2 regions of the Streptomyces sp. NPDC046215 genome follow, and region 2 is predicted to be linked to the other one. Evidence: riboswitches for the same ligand, from Rfam matches in the RefSeq annotation. Region 2 holds a riboswitch; the other holds the start of a gene.
What was found. A riboswitch is a leader RNA that binds a small molecule or an ion and turns the genes downstream of it on or off. The one in region 2 is predicted to bind cobalamin.

Region 1 (5,010 bases), on a different contig from region 2:
GACGGCGGAGACGTTCGCGAGCGGCCCGTAGGACTTCAGGAACGCCTTCTTCTGCTCCGCGGTCACGTCCCCGTAGTTGTTGATCACGATGACGTCCGGGTCGCGCTCGACGACGGTCTCCCAGCTGACCGACGTCCAGGAGTCCTTGAGGTCCTTCATCACGTGGTCGCCGCCGGCCTTGGTGATGATGTCGTGCGGCCCGGCGTACACCCCGGACGTCAGCGGCTTGTCGCGGCCGTCGTCGTAGAGGAACACGCTGGGCTTCTTCCCGTCGGCGGGGATGCGCGCCTGCGCGTCGGCGACCTGCTTCTTGAACCCGGCGACGAGCTTTGCCGCCCGGTCCTCGACGTCGAAGACCTTCCCGAGCGTCGCCAGGTCGGTGTAGAGCGCCTCCAGCGGCGGCATCACCCCGCGGGACTTGGCGCTGCCGTTGTTGCGGCACGACTCGGTCAGGAGGTACGAGCCGATGCCGAGCTTCTTGAGGCTGTCGGGGGTGAAGTTGTTGCCCTCGCCGAAGCCGTAGTTCCAGCCCGCGAAGACGAGGTCGGCCTTCGCGTCGAGGACGATCTCCTTGGTGATCTCCTTCTTGGACAGCCACTTCACCTTCTGGTAGCCGTCCTTCCACGGCACCGACTCGCGGTCGCCCTTGTAATCCGGCGCCACGTATCCGGCCATGTGGTCTTCCAGGCCCAGCGCGAACATGATCTCGGCGATGCCGACGTCGTTGGTCACCACCCGCTGCGGGGCCTTGTCGAACGTCGTCTTCACCCCGCAGTTCTCGACGGTCACGGGGTAGTGGCCCGTCGCCTTGGCGTCGGTCTTGTCGGTCTGGTCGGTCTCCGCGACCTTCGCCCCGCAGCCGGCGAGGGCCAGGGCGGTCAGGCAGGCGAGGGCGGTACGGACGGCACGGGCGGCCATGGCGGGTCCTTAGGAAGCGGGGAGGCGGTCGAAGAGCAGGTGCGGGGTGCCGGATTCCGGGTGCGGCACCCGGAAGGCCCGTACGCCGAAGACGTCGGCGAGCAGCCCGGCGGTCAGGACGGTGTCCGGCGGGCCGGACGCCACGATGCGGCCGCCCGAGATGACGTAGAGGACGTCGCAGTGGGTGGCGGCGAGGTTCAGGTCGTGCAGCGCGGCCAGCACCGTGAGGCCCGCGCCGCGCACCAGGGACAGGACCTCCAGCTGCTGGGCGATGTCCAGGTGGTTCGTCGGCTCGTCCAGGACCAGCACCTTCGGCTGCTGCGCCAGGGCGCGGGCGATCAGCACGCGCTGCTTCTCGCCGCCCGACAGGGTCGGGAAGCTCCGGTCGGCGAGGTGGTCCGCGCCCACCTGGGAGAGGGCCCTCGCGCAGACCTCGGTGTCCAGGGCGGTGACCCGGCCGGCCGCGCTCTGGTGCGGCAGCCGCCCCATCGCGACGACCTCGGCCGCCGTGAAGTCGAACTCGCTCGTCGACTCCTGCGGCAGCGCGGCCAGCCTGCGGGCCCCCTCGCGGGCGCCGAGCGCGTGCAGGTCGTCGCCGTCCACCCGCACGGTGCCGGTGGCCGGCCGCAGGGCCCGGTAGACGCAGCGCAGCAAGGTGGACTTGCCGCTGCCGTTGGGTCCGACCAGGCCGACGAAGCGCCCGCTGTCGGCCCGCAGGGCGATGTTCTCCACGAGCCGGGTGCCGGCGACGTCGACCGCCAGGTCCTCGATGTCGACCCGCATGGTCACGCCCCTCCGAAGACATAGCCCCGGCGGCGCATGAGCACCACGAAGCACGGCACGCCGATCAGCGCGGTGATGACGCCGACGGGCAGTTCGACGGGGGCCAGCAGCAGCCGGGAGACGATGTCGACCCAGACCAGCAGCACGGCGCCCAGCAGCGGTGCCACGGCCAGCACCCGGCGGTGGTCGGCGCCGACGAGCATGCGGGTGACGTGCGGGACCATCAGGCCCACGAAGCCGATGGCGCCGCTGACGGCGACGACGGCGCCGGTGACCGCGGCCGCGACGACGAACAGCTTGCGGCGCAGCCGGTCGGCGTCCACCCCCAGGGCCGCGGCCGTCTCGTCGCCCATGGCCAGCGCGTTGAGGCTGCGCGCCGACCACAGCAGGTAACCGAGCCCGGCCGCCACGGCGCCCGCGGCGATGGGCACGGAGGACCAGGTGGCGCCGCCCAGGCTGCCGAGGAGCCACATCATGGCCGAGCGGGCGGACTCGCCCCGGTCGGCGCTGAAGACCATCAGCGTGGTGATCGCCGAGAAGCCGTAGTACATGGCCGAGCCCGTCAGCACGAGCCGCAGCGGCGTCAGGCCGTGCGGGGTGCGGGCGGCCGCGTAGACGAGCAGCATCGCGGCGAGCGCCGAGACGAACGCGGCCCCCGACAGCGCCCAGATGCCCAGCGAGCCGAGCGCGCCGAAGAGCAGCACGGCGTTGGCGCCGACGGCGGCGCCGGAGGAGATCCCGAGGACGAAGGGGTCGGCGAGGGCGTTGCGGACCATGGCCTGCACGGCCACGCCGATCGCGGAGAGGCCCGCGCCGACGACGGCGGCCAGCAGGGCCCGCGGGAAGCGCAGCTCCCAGACGATGGTGTACGCGGCGACCTCGTCGGGCGCCAGCGTCGCCCCGGTCAGGCCCGCCCGCAGGTAGCGCACGGTCGCGCCCCAGCCCACCCCCGCGGCGCCGAGGCCGACCCCGCAGATCACGGAGATCACCAGGGCCGCGGCGAGGGTGATGACGAGGGGCGGCACCGGCAGCCGCCGGGGTGGCGGGGGCCCGCCGGTTCGCCGGGAAACGCCTGCCTGGGAGGTGATCGCCACGGACGGGTACGCCTTCGCCTCGGGCCGTGGCCCGTACGCGTACGTCGTACGTCATACGTCCAAGGAGCGGCCCGCGGAGCGCTTGCGTCCGGGAGTCCCCTCGCAGTCCACGGCGAGTTGTGCGGGGTCTGCGTCACCGTGGGTGATCGGGCTCGCGGAAGAGGTACTTCCGCCTACCGTTGCGGGTCAGCGCCGGATTTCGACCGGACTTCCCCCACGGGACGCTGCGGGTGTGACGGGAGCGTCAGCCGGTGTAGGGCGTGCCGTCCTGGTTGAAGAACGCGACGCCGTCCGGCATGTCGTCGGGCAGGTTGGCGGCCCACTCCTGGAGATCGGCGATCTTCTTCAGGTGTGCCGACATGTACGGGCGCAGCGGCACCTCGGGGGTGGCCTTCTCGCCGACCCACATCAGATCGCCCTTGACGTACCCGTACAGGCGCTTGCCGCCCGAGTAGGGGTCGGCGGCCTCGGTGCGCGCGACGGCGTCCGTGGCCAGGTCGATCTGCGGCTTCTTGTCGGCCAGCTCGCCGTACCAGACCTCGGCGACACCCTGGTCGCGGACCATGACGACGTGGACCTTGCGGTCCTTGTCGATCCGCCAGTAGCCCGTCTCGCTCTCCAGGGGGCGGCCCATCTTGCCCTCGGCGTCGAGCACCCAGCTGTGCGAGGTGTACTCCAGGAAGTCACGGCCGTCGTGGGTGAAGGTGACTTCCTGCCCGAAGTTGCACTTCTCGGCGCCGGGGAAGTCGGCGACGCCCGCGCCCTCCCACTTGCCGAGGAGGAAGACGAGGGGCACGAGGTCCGGGTGGAGGTCGGACGGAATCTCGATCATGAGGGGGCTCAGGCGATCTGTGGGAGGCGGGGGGTTGCGGACGGCGACCGGGTCAGCGCTGGCCCTGGTACAGCTTCTTCCAGGTCAGTGCGGAGAAGGCGAGAACGCCGACGACGACCAGGACCAACAGGGTGGTGAAGACTGCCTCAAGCACGAGCGCGCTCCTCGGTCGGAGTGAGGGTGTTACGGACCGGTCCCGAGTCTAGTCGGAGGTGTCCGGGGCGGCGCTGTGAGGTCGATCGTGCTGCCCGGCCGCGATCCGGGGCCGGGCCCTACAGTGATCGCATGGCGTACAAGAAGCTCGTGATCAAGGTGACGGCGGGGGCGGACGCGCCCGAGCGGTGCTCCCAGGCGTTCACGGTGGCGGCCGTGGCCGTCGCCAGCGGCGTCGAGGTGTCGCTGTGGCTGACGGGGGAGTCGTCGTGGTTCGCGCTGCCGGGCCGGGCGGCGGAGTTCGAGCTGCCGCACGCGGCGCCGCTGCCCGACCTCATCGAGGGCATCCGGCTGGGCGGCGGGATGATCACGGTGTGCACGCAGTGCGCCGCGCGCCGGGAGATCGAGGAGAAGGACCTCATCGAGGGTGCGCGCATCGCCGGGGCACAGGTCTTCGTCAGCGAGATCATGGGCGAGGGCGTGCAGGCGCTGGTGTACTGAGGGCCTTTCCGGTGAGTCCTGGGGGTGCCCCCGGAAACCAGCCCGTCCGGCGCTTGAGGACACCGCCGCGCAGCGGTGGTGCACCCCACCACCCGCCGGAAGGCTAACGGCGCCGCTTGCCGTCCAGTTCGTCCCACCACTCGTCCGACTTCGGGTCCCCGGACGGGTCGTCCCACCAGCGGTCGTCCGGGCCCCGGCGGTTGGCGACGATCGCCGCGACGGGCGGGATCACCATCGCCACCAGGCACATCCCCACCGCGGCCGGGACCGACCACAGGCGCACGACGGCCCACGCCAGGACGAACATGCCGATGCAGACGCCCATCATGGCGAAGTACCGGTGGCGGCGCCGTGTGTACACGCTTCCACGGTACGACGGCGCCGGGCGGGCGGTCACGGCCCGTGCGGCGCGGCCGGGCAGCACGGAAGACCGCACCCCCCAGCAAGGCGTCCAACCCCTGGGTGCGGCCTTCCGGCGTTCGGGTCCGCCCGCCGGGCGGCGGCGTCAGACGGCGATGGCGACCTCGGCCAGGCCGCCCTCCCGGGCGACGACCTTGCGGTCGGCGGTCTTCCCGCCGGGGACGAGCGCCCGCAGCGTCCACTCGCCCTTGGCGGCGTAGAAGCGGAACTGGCCCGTGGCCGAGGTGGGCACCTCGGCGGTGAACTCGCCGGTGCTGTCCAGCAGGCGGACGTAGCCGGCCACGGGGTGGCCGTCCAGGGTCACCGAAC
Region 2 (5,010 bases):
CGAACATGCCGTGGTTGAGGGAGTGGAAGCCCGCGAGGGTGATGAACTGGAAGCGGTAGCCCATCGCGCCGAGCTCCCGCTGGAACTTGGCGATCTGGTCGTCGTCGAGCGCGGCGCGCCAGTTGAAGGACGGCGAGCAGTTGTAGGCGAGCAGCTGGCCGGGGTACCGGGCGTGGATCGCCTCGGCGAACTCCTTGGCCTGGGCGAGGTCCGGGGTGCCGGTCTCCATCCACAACAGGTCCGCGTACGGGGCGTAGGCCAGGCCGCGGGCGATGACGGGGGCCATGCCGGGCTCGACCCGGTAGAAGCCCTCGGGGGTGCGCTCGCCGGTGCAGAACCGGGCGTCGGTCTCGTCGACGTCGCTGGTGAGCAGGTTGGCGGCGAGGGCGTCGGTGCGGGCGACGAGCACCGTGGGCACGTCGGCGATGTCCGCGGCGAGGCGGGCGGCGTTGAGGGTGCGGATGTGCTGCGAGGTGGGGACGAGGACCTTGCCGCCGAGGTGGCCGCACTTCTTCTCGGAGGCGAGCTGGTCCTCGTAGTGGATGCCGGCGGCGCCCGCGGCGATCATCGCCTTGGTGAGCTCGAAGGCGTTGAGCGGGCCGCCGAAGCCGGCTTCGGCGTCGGCGACGATCGGCGCGAGCCAGTCGGTGGTGTCCCCGGTGCCCTCGGCGGTGGCTATCTGGTCGGCGCGCAGCAGGGCGTTGTTGATGCGGCGGACCACGGTGGGCACCGAGTTGACGGGGTAGAGGCTCTGGTCGGGGTAGGTGTGCCCGGCCTGGTTGGCGTCCGCGGCGACCTGCCAGCCGGAGAGGTAGATCGCCTGGAGGCCGGCCTTGACCATCTGGACGGCCTGTCCGCCGGTGAGCGCGCCGAGGGCGTGGATGTAGTCGTTCTCCCGCAGCTGCCGCCACAGGCGTTCGGCGCCGCGCCGGGCGAGCGTGTGCTCCTCGCGCACGCTGCCCGACAGCCGGATCACGTCCTCGGCGCCGTAGGTGCGCTGTGTGCCCTGCCAGCGCGGGTCGGTCGCCCACCGCCGTGCCAGTTCGTCGGCTGTCGTCCCTGTCTGCGCCATGACCGTCTCCCGGTGTCGCGTCGAATCGGCTTTGAGCGTCTGTCAAGAGTGCGAAGGGGAAGTGGCTCCCCTGTGGTGCGTGGCCCGCCGTGCCGCTCGCCGGTGCGCGAGGGGTGGGGCGGGGTGACCGGTGGTGCGGCCGGACGGTCCGGGGCGGCGACGTCAGGGCTGAGATCGCGTCCGGTGTCCGGCCTCGGCCGACCGGGTCCGGTGGGCCGCACTACGACTGTGACAGTGGCACTGAGTGCCATCAAGCATGGATCTCTGCCAATTTCCGCTCATCCACGCGGCGCCTTTTGCCAACTTTGCCAACGGCACAAAGGCTGGTTTCCGCCATGCCCGGGGCGGGGCGGAGGGGGCTCGCCGGGGTGCCGCCGACAACCCGTGGCCGGGAGACCTGGACTTACTAGGACGTCCAACTATATGTTCGGGGGGAAGGCCCGCGGTGCGGGGAAGCCGGTGCGAATCCGGCGCGGTCCCGCCACTGTGACCGGGGAGTCCTGCCGCCGGCAGCCACCCACCGACGAGCGGCATGCCGGTGCGGCGGGCGGTGCGCGGCGCCCCGGGAGCCAGGTCACCGACCGCGGGATGGTCCGTGTTTTCCACGAGGATGGAGCAGACACGCATGGCACCGGTTCGTCACGTCCCGCCCCGCGGCCCCCGCCCCGGCGGTCCGGCCCGGCGAGCGGCACCACCCGCTCCCTGACGCCCCGTCGCCTCGCGTCCTCCCCGTTCCTGCGGCGGCCTTCGCGCGCCCCATCCCCGGGTCCCACCCTGACGAGAGCAGGCTTTCCCATGGTCCGTGAACTCACCCATTTCATCGGCGGCAAGCACACCCCGGGCACCTCGGGGGCCTACGGCGATGTGTACGACCCCAACACCGGCGCCGTGCAGGCCCGGGTCCCGCTGGCGAACCGGGCCGACACCGAGGCGGCCATCGCCGACGCGGCGGCGGCCCAGCGCGAGTGGGGCGAGTGGAACCCGCAGCGCCGGGCCCGGGTCCTGCTGCGCTTCCTGCGGCTCGTCGAGGGCGAGATGGACTCGCTGGCCCGGCTGCTGTCCGCCGAGCACGGCAAGACCGTCGCCGACGCGAAGGGCGACATCCAGCGCGGCCTGGACGTGGTGGAGTTCGCGGCGGGCATCCCCCACCTGCTCAAGGGCGAGTTCACCGACAACGCCGGCAGCGGCATCGACGTCCACTCCCTGCGCCGCCCGATCGGCGTCACCGCGGGCATCACGCCGTTCAACTTCCCGGCGATGATCCCGCTGTGGAAGGCCGCACCCGCGATAGCCTGCGGCAATTCCTTCATCCTCAAGCCGTCCGAGCGTGACCCCTCCGTGCCGCTGCGCCTGGCCGAGCTGTTCCTGGAGGCGGGTCTGCCGCCGGGCGTCCTCAACGTCGTCAACGGCGGCAAGGAGTCGGTGGACACCCTGCTGGAGGACCCGCGGGTGCAGGCCCTCGGCTTCGTCGGGTCGACCCCGATCGCCGCGCACATCTACGCCACCGCCGCCGCGCACGGCAAGCGCGCGCAGTGCTTCGGCGGGGCGAAGAACCACATGATCGTGATGCCGGACGCGGACCTCGACCTGGCCGCCGACGCGCTGATCGGCGCGGGCTACGGCTCGGCGGGCGAGCGCTGCATGGCGATCTCGGTGGCCGTGCCGGTGGGCGAGGAGACCGCCGACGCGCTGGTCGCCCGGCTCAAGGAGCGCATCGCGGCCCTGCGCATCGGCCGCTCCGACGACCCGCAGGCCGACTTCGGCCCGCTGGTCGGCCGCGACGCCGTCGACCGGGTCCGCGGCTATGTGGACCTCGGCGTCGAGGAGGGTGCCGAGCTCGTCGTGGACGGGCGCGACTTCACCCTCGCCGGGCACGAGAACGGCTTCTTCGCCGGTGCCTCGCTGTTCGACAAGGTCACCCCGGACATGCGGATCTACCAGGAGGAGATCTTCGGCCCGGTCCTGTCGGTGGTCCGCGCCGCGGACTACGAGGAGGCGCTGCGGCTGCCCTCCGAGCACCCCTTCGGCAACGGCGTGGCGATCTTCACCCGGGACGGCGACACCGCCCGTGACTTCACCCGCCGGGTGGACACCGGGATGATCGGGGTCAACGTACCGATCCCGGTGCCGGTCGCCTACCACACCTTCGGTGGCTGGAAGCGGTCCGGTTTCGGCGACCTCAACCAGCACGGCCCGGACTCGATCCGCTTCTACACCCGCACCAAGACCGTCACCTCGCGCTGGCCCTCCGGGGTCAAGGAGGGCGCGAGCTTCACCATCCCGACGATGGGCTGACGGCGATGACCACGACCCTCACCGAGGACCAGCTCGCGATCGTCGAGACGACGCTGGACTTCACCCACGAGCACCTCGCCCCGCACGCCGTCGACTGGGACCGGGACAAGCACTTCCCCGTCGACGTGCTGCGCAAGGCCGCCGGCCTCGGCCTCGGCGGCGTGTACGTGCGGGAGGAGGAGGGCGGCGCCGGCCTCACCCGGGCCGACGGCGTCCTGATCTTCGAGGCGCTGGCCACCGGCTGCCCCTCCATCGCCGGCTACCTCTCCATCCACAACATGGTCGGCTGGATGATCGACCGCTACGGCGACGCCTCCCAGCGCGCCCGCTGGCTGTCCGCCCTGTGCTCGATGGACGCCCTGGGCAGCTACTGCCTCACCGAGGCGAGCGCCGGCTCCGACGCCGCCGCCCTGCGCACCCGGGCCGAGCGCGACGGGGACTCCTACGTCCTGACGGGCGTGAAGCAGTTCATCTCCGGCGCCGGCGCCTCGCACCTGTACATCGTGATGGCCCGCACCGGCGAGGACGGCCCGGGCGGCGTCTCCGCGTTCGTCGTCGAGAAGGACGACCCCGGCCTGTCCTTCGGCGCCAACGAGAAGAAGATGGGCTGGAACGCCCAGCCCACCCGGCAGGTGATCCTCGACGGCGTCCGGGTCCCGGCGAGCCGCCGGCTCGGGGCCGAGGGCGAGGGCTTCCGCATCGCCATGAGCGGCCTCAACGGCGGCCGCCTCGGCATCGCCGCCTGCTCCCTGGGCGGCGGGCAGGACGCCCTGCGGCGCAGTCTCGCCTACCTCGCCGACCGGGAGGCCTTCGGTTCCCCGCTCCTCGACGCGCAGGCCCTGCAGTTCCGCCTCGCCGACATGGCGACCGAACTGACCGCCGCGCGCGCCCTGGTGCGGCAGGCGGCCGAGGCCCTGGACCGCGGCGACCCGCAGGCGCCCCAGCTGTGCGCCATGGCCAAGCGGTTCGCCACCGACACCGGCTACTCCGTCGCGGACCGCGCCCTGCAGCTGCACGGCGGCTACGGCTACCTGAGCGAGTACGGCATCGAGAAGATCGTCCGCGATCTTCGGGTGCACCAGATCCTGGAAGGAACCAACGAGATCATGCGACTGATCGTGGCCCGGGGACTGACCGGAGCCACCCGATGAGCCCGGCGAACCCCGGCGGGGACTCCGTCCTGGTGCGCACCGAGGGCCGTGCCGGGTACCTCACCCTCAACCGGCCCAAGGCCCTCAACGCCATCGACCACGCCATGGTGCACCGCGTCGGGGAGGCCCTCACCGCCTGGGAGCGCGACCCCGCCGTCGAGACGGTGGTGATCACCGGTGCCGGGGAGCGCGGGCTGTGCGCGGGTGGCGACATCCGCACCATCCACGAGGACGCGCGCGCGGGCGGCGGCGTGGCCTCGGCGGCGTTCTGGCGCGACGAGTACCGGATGAACGCCCGGATCGCCCGCTACCCCAAGCCGTACGTGGCCGTCATGGACGGCATCGTGATGGGCGGGGGCGTCGGGATCTCCGCCCACGGCAGCGTGCGGATCGTCACCGAGCGCTCCCGGGTCGCCATGCCCGAGACCGGCATCGGCTTCGTCCCGGACGTCGGCGGCACCTACCTGCTCTCCCGCGCGCCCGGCGAGCTGG

Region 1: linked by a shared signal. The riboswitch ahead of ABZ951_RS08660 (iron ABC transporter permease) and the one ahead of ABZ951_RS11235 (CoA-acylating methylmalonate-semialdehyde dehydrogenase) in region 2 are both predicted to bind cobalamin.

What each region holds. Positions count from the first base shown of each region.
Region 1 is NZ_JBEYZW010000013.1:106,263-111,272, reverse strand. Features, by position in the region: gene ABZ951_RS08670 (ABC transporter substrate-binding protein) at 1-918, opposite strand, end outside; gene ABZ951_RS08665 (ABC transporter ATP-binding protein) at 928-1,701, opposite strand; gene ABZ951_RS08660 (iron ABC transporter permease) at 1,704-2,795, opposite strand; cobalamin riboswitch at 2,915-3,051, opposite strand; gene ABZ951_RS08655 (FABP family protein) at 3,040-3,627, opposite strand; gene ABZ951_RS08650 (DsrE family protein) at 3,913-4,281, shown strand; gene ABZ951_RS08645 (DUF3099 domain-containing protein) at 4,385-4,642, opposite strand; gene ABZ951_RS08640 (DUF1416 domain-containing protein) at 4,787-5,010, opposite strand, start outside.
Region 2 is NZ_JBEYZW010000019.1:4,663-9,672, forward strand. Features, by position in the region: gene aceA (isocitrate lyase) at 1-1,072, opposite strand, end outside; cobalamin riboswitch at 1,523-1,651, shown strand; gene ABZ951_RS11235 (CoA-acylating methylmalonate-semialdehyde dehydrogenase) at 1,868-3,367, shown strand; gene ABZ951_RS11240 (acyl-CoA dehydrogenase family protein) at 3,373-4,518, shown strand; gene ABZ951_RS11245 (enoyl-CoA hydratase/isomerase family protein) at 4,515-5,010, shown strand, end outside.